2 regions of the Microbacterium aurugineum genome follow, and region 1 is predicted to be linked to the other one. Evidence: predicted binding sites of a transcription regulator. Region 1 holds the regulator's gene; the other holds the start of a gene.

Region 1 (7,022 bases):
GCTGATGCCGGGGCACTGCGTCCGATGGACACGGTCTTCTTCGGGGGTGGCACTCCGACACTCCTCCCCGCGGGAGACCTTGCCCGCATGCTCGAGGCGGCGACCGGAGCCTTCGGCCTCGCAGACGGGGCGGAGGTGACCGTCGAGGCGAACCCCGACACCGTGACCCCCGCGGTCGCCCGCACACTCGCCGACGCCGGCGTCACGCGGATGTCGGTGGGCATGCAGTCCGCCGTTCCCCACGTGCTCGCGTCCCTCGATCGCACGCACCGCCCCGAGAACGTGCGCACCGCGGTGGCTGCGGCGAAGGACGCCGGACTGGCGGTGAGCGTCGACCTGATCTACGGCGCACCGGGGGAGTCGCTCGCGGATTGGGAGGCCTCTCTCGATGCGGCACTCGCCCTCGAGCCCGACCACATCTCGGCGTACGCGCTCATCATCGAGGACGGCACCAAGCTCGCGCGCCAGATTCGTCGGGGCGAGGTCCCGACGCCGGACGATGACCTGCAGGCCGACATGTACGAGCTCGCCGATGCCCGCCTCGGGGCCGGGGGTTTCGATTGGTACGAGGTGAGCAACTTTGCGCGCACTCCGGAGCGACGCTCGCGGCACAACCTTGCCTATTGGCGGGGGACTGACTGGTGGGGGTTCGGCCCCGGTGCGCACAGCCACGTGGCCGGTCTGCGGTGGTGGAACGTGAAGCACCCGGCCGCCTACGCGCAGAGGCTCGCGGCATCCGAGTCGCCGGCGGCGGGAACCGAGCGCCCCGATGAGGAGTCGCGCACGCTGGAGCGGATCCTGCTGCTCAGCCGGATCCGCGAGGGGATCGCCGTCGATGAGGTGCCCGCCGGGAACCGGAGCCGGGTCGCGGGCCTCATCGCCGATGGCCTCGTCGACCCTGCGGCCGCGATCCGGGGGCGCATCCAGCTGACTCTGCGAGGGCGGCTCCTCGCGGATGCCGTGGTACGTGCGCTGACCGACTGACGCCGGAGCGCTGTCAGCCCGGAAGCAGGTCCATGCCCGCGGTGCGGCGCTGCGGCACCGTCGCACTGACCGTATCGAACACCCGCGTCCGACGCTCGGAGCCGTACACGGGCCAGCCCGGATCTCCGCCGCTCACGAACCCGACCCACGCTGTGTTCATCTCGGTCGCGAGTGCGCCCGGTGCCGCGGTGCCGGCGAGTCGTCGCGCCTCCTCATCGTCGAGCCGGTCGAACACGAAGCCGAGTTCGAGCGCATGCGCCGCTCGGAGGGCTCGAACGGGACTGGGCCACGCGAATTCGTAGACGTGCGTGCTCTCGGGGCGTGCGGATGCCACACGGCTCAGCGGTGCGCGCAGCATCATGTCGGTGACGAGTTGCCCGAAAACCTCTCCCGTGTTGGCTCCGGGGAATGCGGACCGGTACTCGGACACCGAGCGGCGCGGGATGCGCGAGAGGAGACGTGCGGCCTGCAGCTTGAACTCGCTGATGCCGGCGAGCGCCTCGGGCGGGAACCACAATCGGTACTCGTCGGTGTTGCTGCCGATGAGCAGTGGCGTGTCGATCTCGCCGAGGACCTCGTGAGGGGACCGCGGAAGGCTGTCCGGATCGATCGCGATCTGGAAGCCGGGTGCGCCGCCGAGCGGGGAGGAGCCTGCGGACTGTTCTCTCCTCGCGTCGAGGAGCTGCGCGGGCGAGAGCGCGGCGAACGAGTCCCGATCGGCGTGGACCCCGAGGCGCTTCGCGAGCTGCGCCGTCACACGTCCCGCCTTCTTCGGGGTCTGCGCCTGGAGCGGGCCCGACTCGATGATCGCGCGACTGATGAGAGCGCGGGAGTCGTCTCGGGCGAGCAAGGCCGCCACGATCGCGCCGCCCGCCGATTCCCCCATCGCCGTGATGTGTGATGGATCCCCGCCGAACGCCGAGATCTCGCGGTGCACCCACTCCACGGCCGCAGCAGCGTCGCGCAGACCGAGATTGCGGGGGGCGCCGTCGAGGACGGAGAAGCCCTCGGAACCCAGACGGTAGTTGATGGAGACGAAGACGATGCCCGCCCTGGCGAACACCGCCCCGTCGTAGAGCGGCAGCGCGGCAGTGCCCCGCTCGAGCGCTCCGCCATGGATCCACAGCAGCACGGGGGCATCGGACGCGTCGGTCGGAGCCCACACGTTCGCGGTCAGGATGTCGTCACCGTCGAGGATCACCGACCCCAGCAGCTCGCCGATCGGACCCGCGTACGGCACCTGCGGTGAGGTCGGGCCGAAGCGGGTGGCCTCGCGGACGCCGGACCAGGCATCGACCGGCTGGGTGGCGCGGAATCGGTTCGCCCCGAACGGCGCCTGCGCATAGGGAATGCCGAGGTAACGGACGACCCCGCCCTCCTCGGTGCCGCGGACGATGCCGCACGACAGGGTGGCCTGGGGTGAGGTGGTCATGAGCGTCATCCTAGGGTTGTGCGTCTGCAGTACGGAGATCACCGAGCTGAACGGGGTAGGATTGGCACTCTGAACGTCCGAGTGCCAGCGGAAGGGAAGGCGATGGTCACAGAGCGAGGACTCCAGGTTCTCCGCGCGATCGTGCAGGACTACGTCGAGACCCACGAACCCGTCGGCAGCCGTTCCATCGTGGACCGCCACTCCTTCGGCGTTTCCGCGGCGACCATCCGCAACGACATGGCGCTGCTCGAAGACGAAGAACTCATCACGGCGCCGCACACGTCTTCAGGGCGGGTGCCCACCGACAAGGGCTATCGCGTCTTCGTGAATCATCTCGCGCAGCTGCGACCGCTCTCCTCGGCGCAGCGCTCCGCCATCGAGTCGTTCCTCGGCGAGCCGGCCGACCTCGACGACCTCATGGTGCGCACGGTCCGGGTGCTGACCCAGCTCACCGGCCAGGTCGCACTCGCGCAGTACCCCTCGTTCGCCCGCGCACACGTCACGCACGTGGAGCTCGTCGCGCTGGCGCCCAATCGGCTCCTGATCGTCCTCGTCACCGACGCCGGGGGAGTGTCGCAGCGTGTGGCCATGTTGCCGGAGGCGATCGACGAGGCCGAGATGGCGGTGCTGTGGGCGCGCCTGTCCGCGCTGATCACGGGGCAGGGCATCGGCGAGGCATCCGACCGGCTTCAGGGGCTGCTCGCGGCGGATGAGGTGGCCAAGGACCGCGTGCTGCGCTCGATCGCCGGTGTCGTGATGGATGAACTCGGCGGGTTCCGGCAGGAGCGTCTGGTGATGGCGGGTGCCGCCACCCTCGCACGTCGAGAACAGGACTTCCGTGGAAGCATCCATCCGCTTCTCGAAGCGATCGAGGAGCAGGTGACGCTGCTGCGGCTGATGAGCGAGATGGTGACCGACGAGCACGGACTCGCGGCCAGCATCGGCACGGAGAACGCGCCGTTCGGCCTCGGTGAGGCATCGATCGTCGCCAGCAACTACGCCGCCCCCAGCGGTACGGCGCGAGTCGGCGTCATGGGGCCGACGCGCATGGACTACCCGAGCAACCTCGCCGCAGCACGGGCCGTAGCCCGCTACCTGTCGCGGATGCTCGACGAAGATGAGGCAGGCCGCTGACGCGGCCGCCGAGAGAACACACGCAGAAAGGCGATTGTGGCGGACCACTATGAGGTTCTCGGGGTGTCCCGGGACGCTTCCACCGACGAGATCAAGAAGGCGTATCGACGTCTTGCGCGACAGCTGCACCCGGATGTGAATCCCGGTGAGGACGCAGCGGAGCGCTTCAAGCTCGTCACCCACGCGTACGACGTCCTCAGCGATGACGACTCGCGTCGCCGCTACGACATGGGCGGCGGGGACGGCGCTGCCGGCAACTTCGGCGGCTTCGGCGGCTTCGGGGACATCTTCGAGACGTTCTTCGGCGCGTCGCAGGGCGGTGGGCGCGGCGCGCGTCCGCGTTCGCGTCGGGAGCGCGGGCAGGACGCACTCGTGCGGGTGTCCCTCGACCTGGGCGATGTGGTGTTCGGTGCACATCGCGACATCGAGGTCGATACGGCCGTGCTGTGCGAGACCTGTCAGGGGTCCTGCTGCCAGGAGGGCACCTCGCCCGTCACGTGCGACATCTGCGGTGGCTCGGGGCACGTGCAGCGACAGGTGCGGAGCCTCCTCGGCAACGTCGTGACCTCCCAGCCGTGCGGCACCTGCGAGGGGTACGGCACCACCATCCCGCATCCGTGCGGCACCTGCGGCGGGCAGGGACGCGTGCGCTCGCGTCGGACGGTCTCCCTCGACATCCCGGCCGGCGTCGAGACCGGACTCCGCCTCCAGCTCCCCGGTTCCGGGGAGGTCGGCAAGGCGGGCGGTCCGAACGGAGATCTGTACGTCGAGGTGACGGTCAACGCCCACCCGGCGTTCAGCCGTGACGGCGATGACCTGCTCGCGACGCTCGAAGTGTCGATGACCGACGCGATCCTCGGCACCGAGACCACGATCCAGGGACTGGATGGTGAGGTCGATCTCGAGATCCGGGCCGGCGTGCAGTCCGGTGACGTGCTGACCATCAAGGGGCGAGGCATCACCCCGCTCCGTGGCACGCAGCGCGGTGATCTGCGCGTCGGCGTCCAGGTGCTCACCCCGACCAGACTCGATTCGGCGCAGCGGGCTCTCATCGAGGACTTCGCGAAGAAGACCAAGGCCCCGGACCCCCAGCTCGCGCAGTTCCAGCAGGGCCTCTTCTCGAAGCTCCGCGATCGTTTCCGCAGCCACTGATCATGGCTCTGCACTTCTTGGTCGAGTCGGCCTCGGACGCGGTTGTCGGCGATGTCGTCTCCTTGACCGGGGCCGAGGCGAAGCACGCGGCCGTCGTCCGTCGACTTCGAGTCGGTGAAGAGGTGACCGTCGGTGACGGAGCCGGAGTGTGGCTGACCGGTGCAGCGGAGGAGGTGTCCCCGACACGCGTGGAGGTGCGAATCGCCCGGCGCTCGGAGCACCCGGCTCCGTCTCCGCGGATCACCCTCGTCCAGGCGCTGGCGAAGGGCGACCGGGACGAGCTCGCCGTGCAGGCGGCCTGCGAGCTCGGAGTCGACGAGATCGTGCCCTGGCAGGCGGCGCGCAGTGTCTCCCGCTGGGAAGGGCCGAAGGCGGTGAAGGGCCGCGAGCGGTGGGCGACCATCGTCCGCGAAGCCGCCAAGCAGGCCCACCGCTCGTGGCTTCCGGACGTCGTCGCCCCGGCGTCGACGAGACAACTCGCCGAACGTGCGAGCTCACAGCGTGTCCTCGTGCTCGACCCCACCGCGGCGGTGCGCCTGTCGGAGATCGAGGCAGACGGCCGCGATCTGATGCTGGTGGTGGGGCCGGAAGGCGGGATCTCGGACGAGGAACTCGACCGGCTTACCGAGGCGGGTGCCGAGCGCGTACGTCTCGGCGACACGGTGCTGCGCACATCGACGGCAGGTCCGGCCGCGATCGCCGTGCTCTCCGTGACCCTCGGGCGCTGGTGACCTCCCGCGCCGAGGCGACAGGGGAGCGGGCATGCCGCGATCAGTAGACTTGAGCACATGACGGAACCCTCGATCTTCACGCGCATTCTGAACGGGGAGATCCCTGCCGAGATCCTCGGGGAGACGGAGCGGGTCTTCGCGCTGCGGGACATCGCTCCGCAGGCTCCCGTGCACCTGCTCGTCGTACCCAAGTCCGCCGACTACCGCGACGTCACCGAACTCGCTGCCGGAGACCCGTCGCTCCTGGCCGAGATGGTCGCGTTCGCCACGGAGTTGGCTGCGAAGCACAGCGACGACGGCGACTTCCGCCTCGTCTTCAACACCGGCGCCGGTGCCGGACAGACCGTTTTCCACGTCCATGCGCATGTGCTGGCCGGAGGATTGACTGAGAAGAGTGTCGGTGCCTGAGAATCACGAACCGCAGGAGCGCAGCCTGGGCGGCCGGCCTCCCGAGTCCGTCGAGACGATCTATGCCGACGGAGTCGCCATGGTGCAGCTGCTCGGTCCGCAGGACCGTCTGCTGCGGATGCTCGAGAGGGAGCATCCTGACGTCCAGGTGCTCGTCCGCGGGAACGAGATCACCCTCAGCGGTGACACCGACGCGGTCGGGAAGGCGAAGGCGCTCGTGGAGGAGCTGCTTGCAATGACCCGGGCCGGGCACGATCTGGCTCCGAGCGACGTCTCCAGTTCCGCACGCATGCTGCGTCAGGAGGGGGGACCGCGGCCCAGCGAGGTGCTCGGTGAGGCGATCCTGACGACGCGCGGGAAGGTGATCCGTCCGAAGACCCTCGGCCAGAAGGAGTACGTCGACGCGATCGAGGAGAACACGGTCGTCTTCGGCATTGGTCCCGCCGGTACCGGCAAGACCTACCTCGCGATGGCGAAGGCCGTTCAGGCGCTGCAGCGCAAGGAGGTCACCCGGATCATCCTCACGCGGCCCGCGGTCGAGGCGGGGGAGCGGCTCGGGTTCCTTCCCGGCACGCTCACCGACAAGATCGACCCGTACCTGCGGCCGTTGTACGACGCCCTCAACGAGATGATGGACCCGGAGATCGTCCCGCGTCTGATGGCGACGGGGACCATCGAGGTCGCTCCGCTCGCGTACATGCGCGGGCGCACGCTGAACGATTCTTTCGTCGTGCTCGACGAGGCCCAGAACACCACGCCCGAGCAGATGAAGATGTTCCTCACCCGTCTCGGCTTCGGCACGCGGATGGTGGTGACGGGCGACATCACCCAGGTCGACCTCCCGCAGGGCTCGTCTGGTCTCCGACTCGTGACGCGTGTGCTCGACGGTATCGACGACATCCACTTCGCGCGGCTCACCAGCGCCGACGTCGTGCGGCACTCGCTGGTCGGCCGCATCGTCGACGCATACAGCGAGTACGACGAGAAGCGCACCGCCCAGCGCTTCGAACGCGAACAGGCCGCCGAGTTCGCCAACAGGGCCGACCGCCGAGGGGCGCAGCGCCCCGGACCGCGGGACCGCATGCCGAAACGAGGACTCTCATGATCGAGATCAACAACGAGTCGGCCATCGACGTCGACGAGACCGTGCTGCAGCGGCTCACGGACTACAACCTCGCGCA
Region 2 (7,022 bases), 1.1 Mb from region 1:
GCTGTTCAAGGACTGGACGAACTCGGCGGGCGGACTCTCGGGCTATCACCAGAGCTTCCGCGATGCGAACCCGTTCCCTCCCGGCACCTACGGCTTCGGACCGTGGACCTACAACGCGACGGACCTCTGGGTCCGAGTCGTCGGTCTGATCAGCCTCGCGGTCGCGGTGCTCGTGGTGTGGGCGCTCATGCGCAGCCCGTGGGGTCGTGTGCTCAAGGGCATCCGCGAGGATGAGGACGCGGTGCGCTCGCTCGGCAAGAACGTCTTCGCCTACAAGATGCAGGCCCTCGTGGTGGGTGGCGTGATCGGTGCCCTCGGCGGCGTCGTGTTCATCCTGCCGTCCGCGGTGATCCCCGGCAGCTACTCCACGTCGCTGACGTTCTTCCTGTGGACGATCCTCCTCCTCGGAGGTGCGGCGACCGTGCTCGGACCCACACTCGGCGCCGTGCTGTTCTGGGTGGTGTTCGCCTTCCTCGGCGCGCTCCTCCCCGCGATGGCGAACGCCGGCTACCTCCCGATGTCCAGCGCGCAAGCCGACGTCGTGCGGTACATCGTGATCGGTGTCGTGCTGATGCTGATCGTCATTTTCCGCCCCCAGGGCATCCTCGGAAACAAGAGGGAGATGACCTTTGTCAAGTAACGACGACGCGGCGGTCACGCCCGCGAAGACCACACCCCGCGCCAAGACCGGCGGTCTCGCCGCCGGTCCCGCAGCCCCCGGGGTCAAGAAGGTCGACCCGATCCTCATCGCCGATGCCGTGGAGCGCCGCTTCGGCGGCCTCACCGCGGTCGACGTCGATCACCTGGAGATCCCTCGCGGGGCGATCACCGCCCTGATCGGTCCGAACGGTGCCGGGAAGACGACCCTGTTCAACCTGCTGTGCGGCTTCGACAAACCGAACGCCGGCACCTGGTCGTTCGACGGCAAGAACCTCTCGGGCATCCCCTCCTTCAAGGTGGCGAGGATGGGACAGGTGCGCACGTTCCAGCTGACCAAGTCGCTGTCGCTGCTCACCGTGCTCGAGAACATGAAACTCGGCGCGAAGGACCAGCGCGGCGAAGGGTTCTGGGCGGGCTTGTTCCCCTTCCTCTGGCGCACGCAGGACCAGGAGATCGAGGCGCGCGCGCACGAACTCCTCACCCGCTTCAAGCTCGACGCCAAGGAGCAGGACTTCGCGGCATCACTCTCGGGCGGTCAGCGCAAGCTCCTCGAGATGGCCCGCGCCCTCATGAGCGATCCGACCCTGGTCATGCTCGATGAGCCGATGGCCGGCGTCAATCCCGCCCTCACGCAGTCCTTGCTCGAGCACATCCTCGACCTCAAGGAGCAGGGGATGACCGTGCTGTTCGTCGAGCACGACATGCACATGGTCCGGCACATCGCCGACTGGGTGGTCGTGATGGCCGAGGGGCGGGTCGTGGCCGAGGGGCCGCCCGACCAGGTCATGGAGGACCCCGCCGTCGTGGACGCCTACCTCGGGGCGCACCAGGATCTCGATCTCGGTGCCGTCACCGGTCGCCTCCCCGTGATCTCGGAGGAGGACGCGATCCGCATCCGGGAGAAGATCGAGACCGAGGTCGAGGCCGAAGAAGAGGCCGAGGACATCGAGGAGAAGAAGTCATGACCGACGCCCCCGTCGAACGCAACGAGATCAAGAACGACGACGTCATCGTCGAGCTGACCGATGTGCACGCCGGCTACCTGCCGGGAGTGAACATCCTCAACGGAGCCAACCTCGTGGCCCACAAGGGCGAGTTGATCGGCATCATCGGACCGAACGGCGCCGGCAAGTCGACCCTGCTCAAGGCGATCTTCGGCATGGTCGAGATCCGCTCGGGCGACGTCACGGTGAAGGGCGAGAGCATCGTGGGCCTCAAGGCCGACAAGCTCGTCCGCCGCGGTGTGGCCTTCGTGCCGCAGACGAACAACGTGTTCCCCTCGCTCACGATCCAGGAGAACCTGGAGATGGGGCTCTACCAGAATCCGAAGATCTTCGCCGAGCGCCTCGAGTTCGTGAGCAGCATCTTCGCCGAGCTCGGCAAGCGCCTCAAGCAGCGCGCCGGATCGCTCTCGGGCGGTGAGCGGCAGATGGTCGCGATGTCCCGAGCGCTCATGATGGACCCCTCCGTGCTGCTGCTCGACGAGCCGTCGGCCGGCCTCTCCCCCGTGCGGCAGGACGATGCCTTCATCCGGGTCTCCGACATCAACAAGGCCGGCGTGACGACGATCATGGTGGAGCAGAACGCCCGGCGCTGCCTGCAGATCTGCGACCGCGGTTACGTGCTCGATCAGGGCAAGGATGCCTACGAGGGTTCCGGTCGCGAGCTGTTGAACGATCCGAAGGTCATCGGCCTCTACCTGGGGACGCTCGGGACCGACGCCGCCTGACGTTCCGGTCGCGAAAAGGCTCGGTATCCGCGCGGATACCGAGCCTTTTTGCGACCGGAGCAGGGTGACCGCACAGAAGAAGGCCCCGGATGGCGTGCATCCGGGGCCTTCCTGTGCGCGATTACTTGATGCGCGAGGTGACGTTGTCGGCGTCGAACTCGTAGACGCCGATCGCGGCGCCCTTCGGGTCGTTGTTCTCGTCGAACGTGATGTCGCCGGAGAGGCCGTCGTAGTCCGCGGTGCCGCCGCCGTTGATGATGTCGGCGCACTCCGCGAACGTGGAGCACTTCTCGCCATCGCCGTCGCCACCGGAGACGGTGCGCATCTGCTCCGCCATGTCCGCACCCTCGACCGAGCCGGCGGCCAGAGCCGACAGCGCCATCAGGACCACGGCGTCGTACGCCTCGGCGGAGTACGTCACGGCGTCGATCGGGTCGTTGCCGTCAGCCGTCCAGACCTCGTTCAGCTGGTCGAGGAAATCCTGCGGCAGCTCGGCGCCGGCGCGGGTGCCCTTCGAGCCCTCGAGGCTGACGGGGATGTCGGTGCCCCAGTCCTTGAGGTTGCCGTCGACGAGGTACAGCGACCCGGTGTCGACCCCGGCGTTGCCGAGGAGCGGCGCGATGGTCGCGAACTGGTCGTACGACACGACGGCCACGGCGTCGGGGTTCGCCGCAGCGATCTCCGAGACCTGCGCGTTGAACTGGCCGTCACCCTGGTTGTAGGACGCATCCGCGACGACCTCGCCGCCGGTGCTCTCGAACGTCGCCTTGATGGCTTCGAAGAGACCGGTGCCGTACGGGTCGTTCTGGTAGATGATGCCGAGCGTCTTGTGACCGTCCTCGGCGATCTCGTTGCCGAGGACCTCGCCCTGGAGGTTGTCGCTCGGTGCCGTGCGGAAGTACAGCGGGTTGATGCCCGTGAAGTCCGGGGACGTGTTCGACGGCGAGACGGTGAGGATGCCCGCACCGGCGTTGCCGTCGAGGATGAGCTTGGTGACGCTCGACGATGCGGCACCGACCATGGCCGTGATGCCGGCGTTCTGCAGGTTGGTGATCGAGGTCTCATACGCCTTGTTGTCGAGGTCGCCCTCGTCGGCGGTGGTGAGGTCGATGGTCACGCCGGCGTCAGCCTCGTTGATCTGGTTGACGGCCAGCTGGACACCGGCCTCCATCGGAGCGCCGAGGAACGCGAGCGAACCGGTCGCGGGCAGGAGCGAGCCGAGCTTGAGCGTCAGATCGACGGCCGGCTTCTCACCACCCTCGCTCGGCTCGGCGTTCGGCGTGCTGCTGCAGCCGGCGACGACGATGGCGGATGCGCTGATCAAAGCGATCCCGGCGAAGACCTTCGCGGTGCGCGAGCCCTTCAGTGCGTTCATGATGCTCCCTTGCGTAACTGAACGTGGATTGTGACCACAGGCGGGTGCTCTAACACTAGGCCGTGATACCCGCGTGCAGGGATCGCAAGTATCTCGGTGCGTTAACGATCCGAGACCGGGTTCGGGCGGAGAAGAGACCCGGGTTCAGACGAGTTCGGTCGCAGCGATCCGACGGCCGCGGCGCCCGGCGAGCAGCAGATCGACGAGGAACACGGCGATGGCGATCCAGACGAGGATGAATCCCGCCCAGCGCTCCGGCGGCATCGGCTCTTTCAGGACGACGGCGCCGATGAGGAACTGCATCACCGGGGTGATGAACTGGATCATGCCGATCACCGTGAGGTTGATCCGCCGGGTTCCCGCGGCGAACAACAGCAGCGGTACCGCCGTCGCGACTCCCGCGAACGCCAGCAGCAGAGCGTGCACCCCTCCGTTCGCGCCCATCGTGATGCCCGCCGGCGTCATCGACACCACGATCAGCTGCGCGACGGCGATCGGGATCAGCCAGAACGACTCGAGGGTGAGCCCGCTGACGGCATCGACCGCCGGACCGATCTTCTTCTTGATGAGTCCGTAGATACCGAAGGATGCGGTCAGCGAGAGCGCGATCCACGGGAAGGCACGGTAGGCCACGATGATCACGACGACGGCGATCGCGGCGATGGCGATCGCGGCCCACTGCAGCCGGCGGATGCGTTCCTTCAAGACGAAGACCCCGAGCAGCACCGTGGTGATCGGATTGATGAAGTAGCCAAGGCTCGTCTCGATCACGTTGTCGCTGAGGGTTCCGATCAGGAACACCTGCCAGTTGACGTAGATCAGGAGCCCGGCGAGCGCCGTCCAGCCGAGCAGGCGGGGCTGCCGGAGGATCGCTCGGAACGCGGCCCACCCGCGGGTGACGGTGAGCAGCAGGAGGCAGAACACGAACGACAGCAGCACCCGCCAGGCGACGACCTCCCACGGCCCGGTCGGTGCGAGCAGGAGGAAGTAGAGCGGAAGCACGCCCCAAAGCAGGTAGGCGGCTCCGGCGTACGCGACCCCCGCGGTCCGGGTGGCGCGGGTCGTCTCAGGGGTCACCGCACAACACTAGCGCCGGGAATGCAGAAGGGGCCCGGATGCCGAAGCATCCGGGCCCCTTCGAGGACCTCGACCCTGCCCCTCGGAGGGGCCGGATCAGGTTCCGCAGATCAGCGGACGACGACCGCCAGGACGTCGCGAGCGGACAGGACGAGGAACTCGTCTGCACCGAACTTCACCTCGGTGCCGCCGTACTTGCTGTAGAGCACGCGGTCGCCGACGGCGACGTCGATCGGAACACGGTTGCCGTTGTCATCGATACGGCCGGGGCCGACCGCCACGACCTCGCCCTCCTGGGGCTTCTCCTTGGCGGTGTCGGGGATGACCAGGCCACTCGCGGTGGTCTGCTCGGCCTCGACCTGCTTGATGACGATCCGGTCCTCGAGCGGCTTGATGGAAACCGACACGGTCTACCTCTTCTTTCTTGACGCTGACACGAAAGACTTGTTCGCACTCTCAACCCGAGAGTGCTAATGCCAGTGTAGGCGGTGTGCTGGCACTCACGCAATGCGAGTGCCAGCACACCCGCTCGACACGGCTCCGCGCGTGGCGGGGAATTAGGCTGAGGGCGTGGAGATGTCCGAGCTGCGCGCCCTGCTGACCCCCGCCGGTCTCGAACTCCTCGACGCGGTCGGGACGGTCGGATCGAGTGCCGACGTCGCTCGCGCGGTCTCGAGGCTGCGCGCCGCCGGCCACTCCCCCGACCTGGTCTCCGCGGTCGTCGGGCAGGCTCACCTGCGCTCCAAGGCTTCCGCCAAGTTCGGACCGTTCGCCGGACGCATGCTGTTCACCCGGGCGGGCCTGGAGCAGGCCACCAGGCTCGGAGTCGCCGCTCGCCACGCGCAGCGGATCCGCAGCGCGGGATTCACCGCTGTCGCCGACCTCGGCTGCGGGATCGGCGGCGACGCGCTGGCTTTCACCGGCGCCGGACTCGACGTGCTGGCGGTCGACGCCGATGAGGTCACCGCCGCGATCGCCGCCTACAACCTCGCGCCGTTCGGTGACGGCGCAGTGGTGCGCCATGACACCGCCGAAGACGCCTTCGAGACGATGCCCGCTGCGGACGACCGGGCGATCTGGATGGATCCCGCCCGACGCACCTCCGGTCACGGGGAGACGCGGCGCGTGTCGGCCGACGACTACTCCCCCTCCCTCGACTGGGCGTTCGACGTCGCCCGCCGCGTGTCCACGGGCATCAAGCTCGGCCCCGCGCACGACCGGGATGCGCTGCCCGCCGACGCGGAGTCGCAGTGGGTGAGTGCCGACGGCAGTGTCGTCGAGCTCGTGGTGTGGAGCGGCGCCCTCGCCCGTGAGGGGGTTCGCCGCGCGGCCCTGGTGATCCGCGACGACCGGTCTCACGAGCTCACCGCACCCGCAGATGCCGTCGATGAGCCGGTGCGTGAGCTCGGCGCCTTCCTGCACGAACCCGACGGTGCCGTCATCCGTGCGCGTCTGATCGGCGATGTGGCCAGGAGCCTCGACGCCGGGATGCTCGACGAGCACATCGCCTACCTGACCTCCGATTCGGCGCTGACGAGCCCCTTCGTACAGTCCTTCCGCGTGCGCGAGACGATGCCGGCGAACCCCAAGGCGATCAGCACAGCGCTGAAGGCGCACGGCATCGGCCGACTCGAGATCAAGAAGCGTGGGGTCGACGTCGACCCGGCGGCCTTCCGCAAGAAGCTCACGCTGCGGGGAGACCAGGAGGCGACGCTGATCCTCGCCCGCATCGGCGATCGACGCGTGGCGATCCTCGCCGACCGGGTCTCCGCCGCGAGCTGATCCGTTTTCAGCCGCCGGTTCCCGCCCCCGGCGGTGCGATCTCGATCGGGTCTCCGGGTGGCGCCTCGACGAAGAACGACTCGCCCGGCGGGACGGTGGCGACGGGCACGCCCTCGGCGACCACCAGATACGCGTTCTGCTGCCCCGTGAACCTCAGCTCGAGCGCCGTGATCGTCGCCCTGCCGTCGCGCGTGTCGTCGTCGACGACCTGCGTGGCGAGCCCTCCTTCCACCGCCGTCTCGAACGGTACGCACGCCATGGGTCCGCCCGCGTCGACGATCAGGCACCTGTCCGTCGTGCCCTGCGCCGAGAGGCGGTCGGCGAGCCAGACCGGCTCCCCCCGGAACATGGTGATCAATGAGAGCCCGAAGCCGAAGCCGTCCGCTGCCAGCTCCTCGG

Evidence for each region. Region 1 encodes HrcA, which represses chaperone genes, less so after heat shock. Its sites were predicted from a motif close to TTNGCACTCGNNNNNNNCGAGTGCNAA; they were not measured.
Region 2: the regulator HrcA is predicted to act here: its motif matches at 5,335-5,361, upstream of groES (co-chaperone GroES).

Annotation. Positions count from the first base shown of each region.
Region 1 is NZ_CP078078.1:1,443,956-1,450,977, forward strand. Features, by position in the region: gene hemW (radical SAM family heme chaperone HemW) at 1-984, shown strand, start outside; gene KV397_RS07010 (carboxylesterase/lipase family protein) at 998-2,416, opposite strand; gene hrcA (heat-inducible transcriptional repressor HrcA) at 2,519-3,550, shown strand; gene dnaJ (molecular chaperone DnaJ) at 3,587-4,702, shown strand; gene KV397_RS07025 (16S rRNA (uracil(1498)-N(3))-methyltransferase) at 4,705-5,433, shown strand; gene KV397_RS07030 (histidine triad nucleotide-binding protein) at 5,491-5,841, shown strand; gene KV397_RS07035 (PhoH family protein) at 5,921-6,946, shown strand; gene ybeY (rRNA maturation RNase YbeY) at 6,943-7,022, shown strand, end outside.
Region 2 is NZ_CP078078.1:2,592,795-2,599,816, forward strand. Features, by position in the region: gene KV397_RS12420 (branched-chain amino acid ABC transporter permease) at 1-640, shown strand, start outside; gene KV397_RS12425 (ABC transporter ATP-binding protein) at 630-1,625, shown strand; gene KV397_RS12430 (ABC transporter ATP-binding protein) at 1,622-2,389, shown strand; gene KV397_RS12435 (ABC transporter substrate-binding protein) at 2,511-3,764, opposite strand; gene rarD (EamA family transporter RarD) at 3,909-4,841, opposite strand; gene groES (co-chaperone GroES) at 4,952-5,248, opposite strand; gene KV397_RS12450 (class I SAM-dependent methyltransferase) at 5,418-6,623, shown strand; gene KV397_RS12455 (hypothetical protein) at 6,631-7,022, opposite strand, start outside.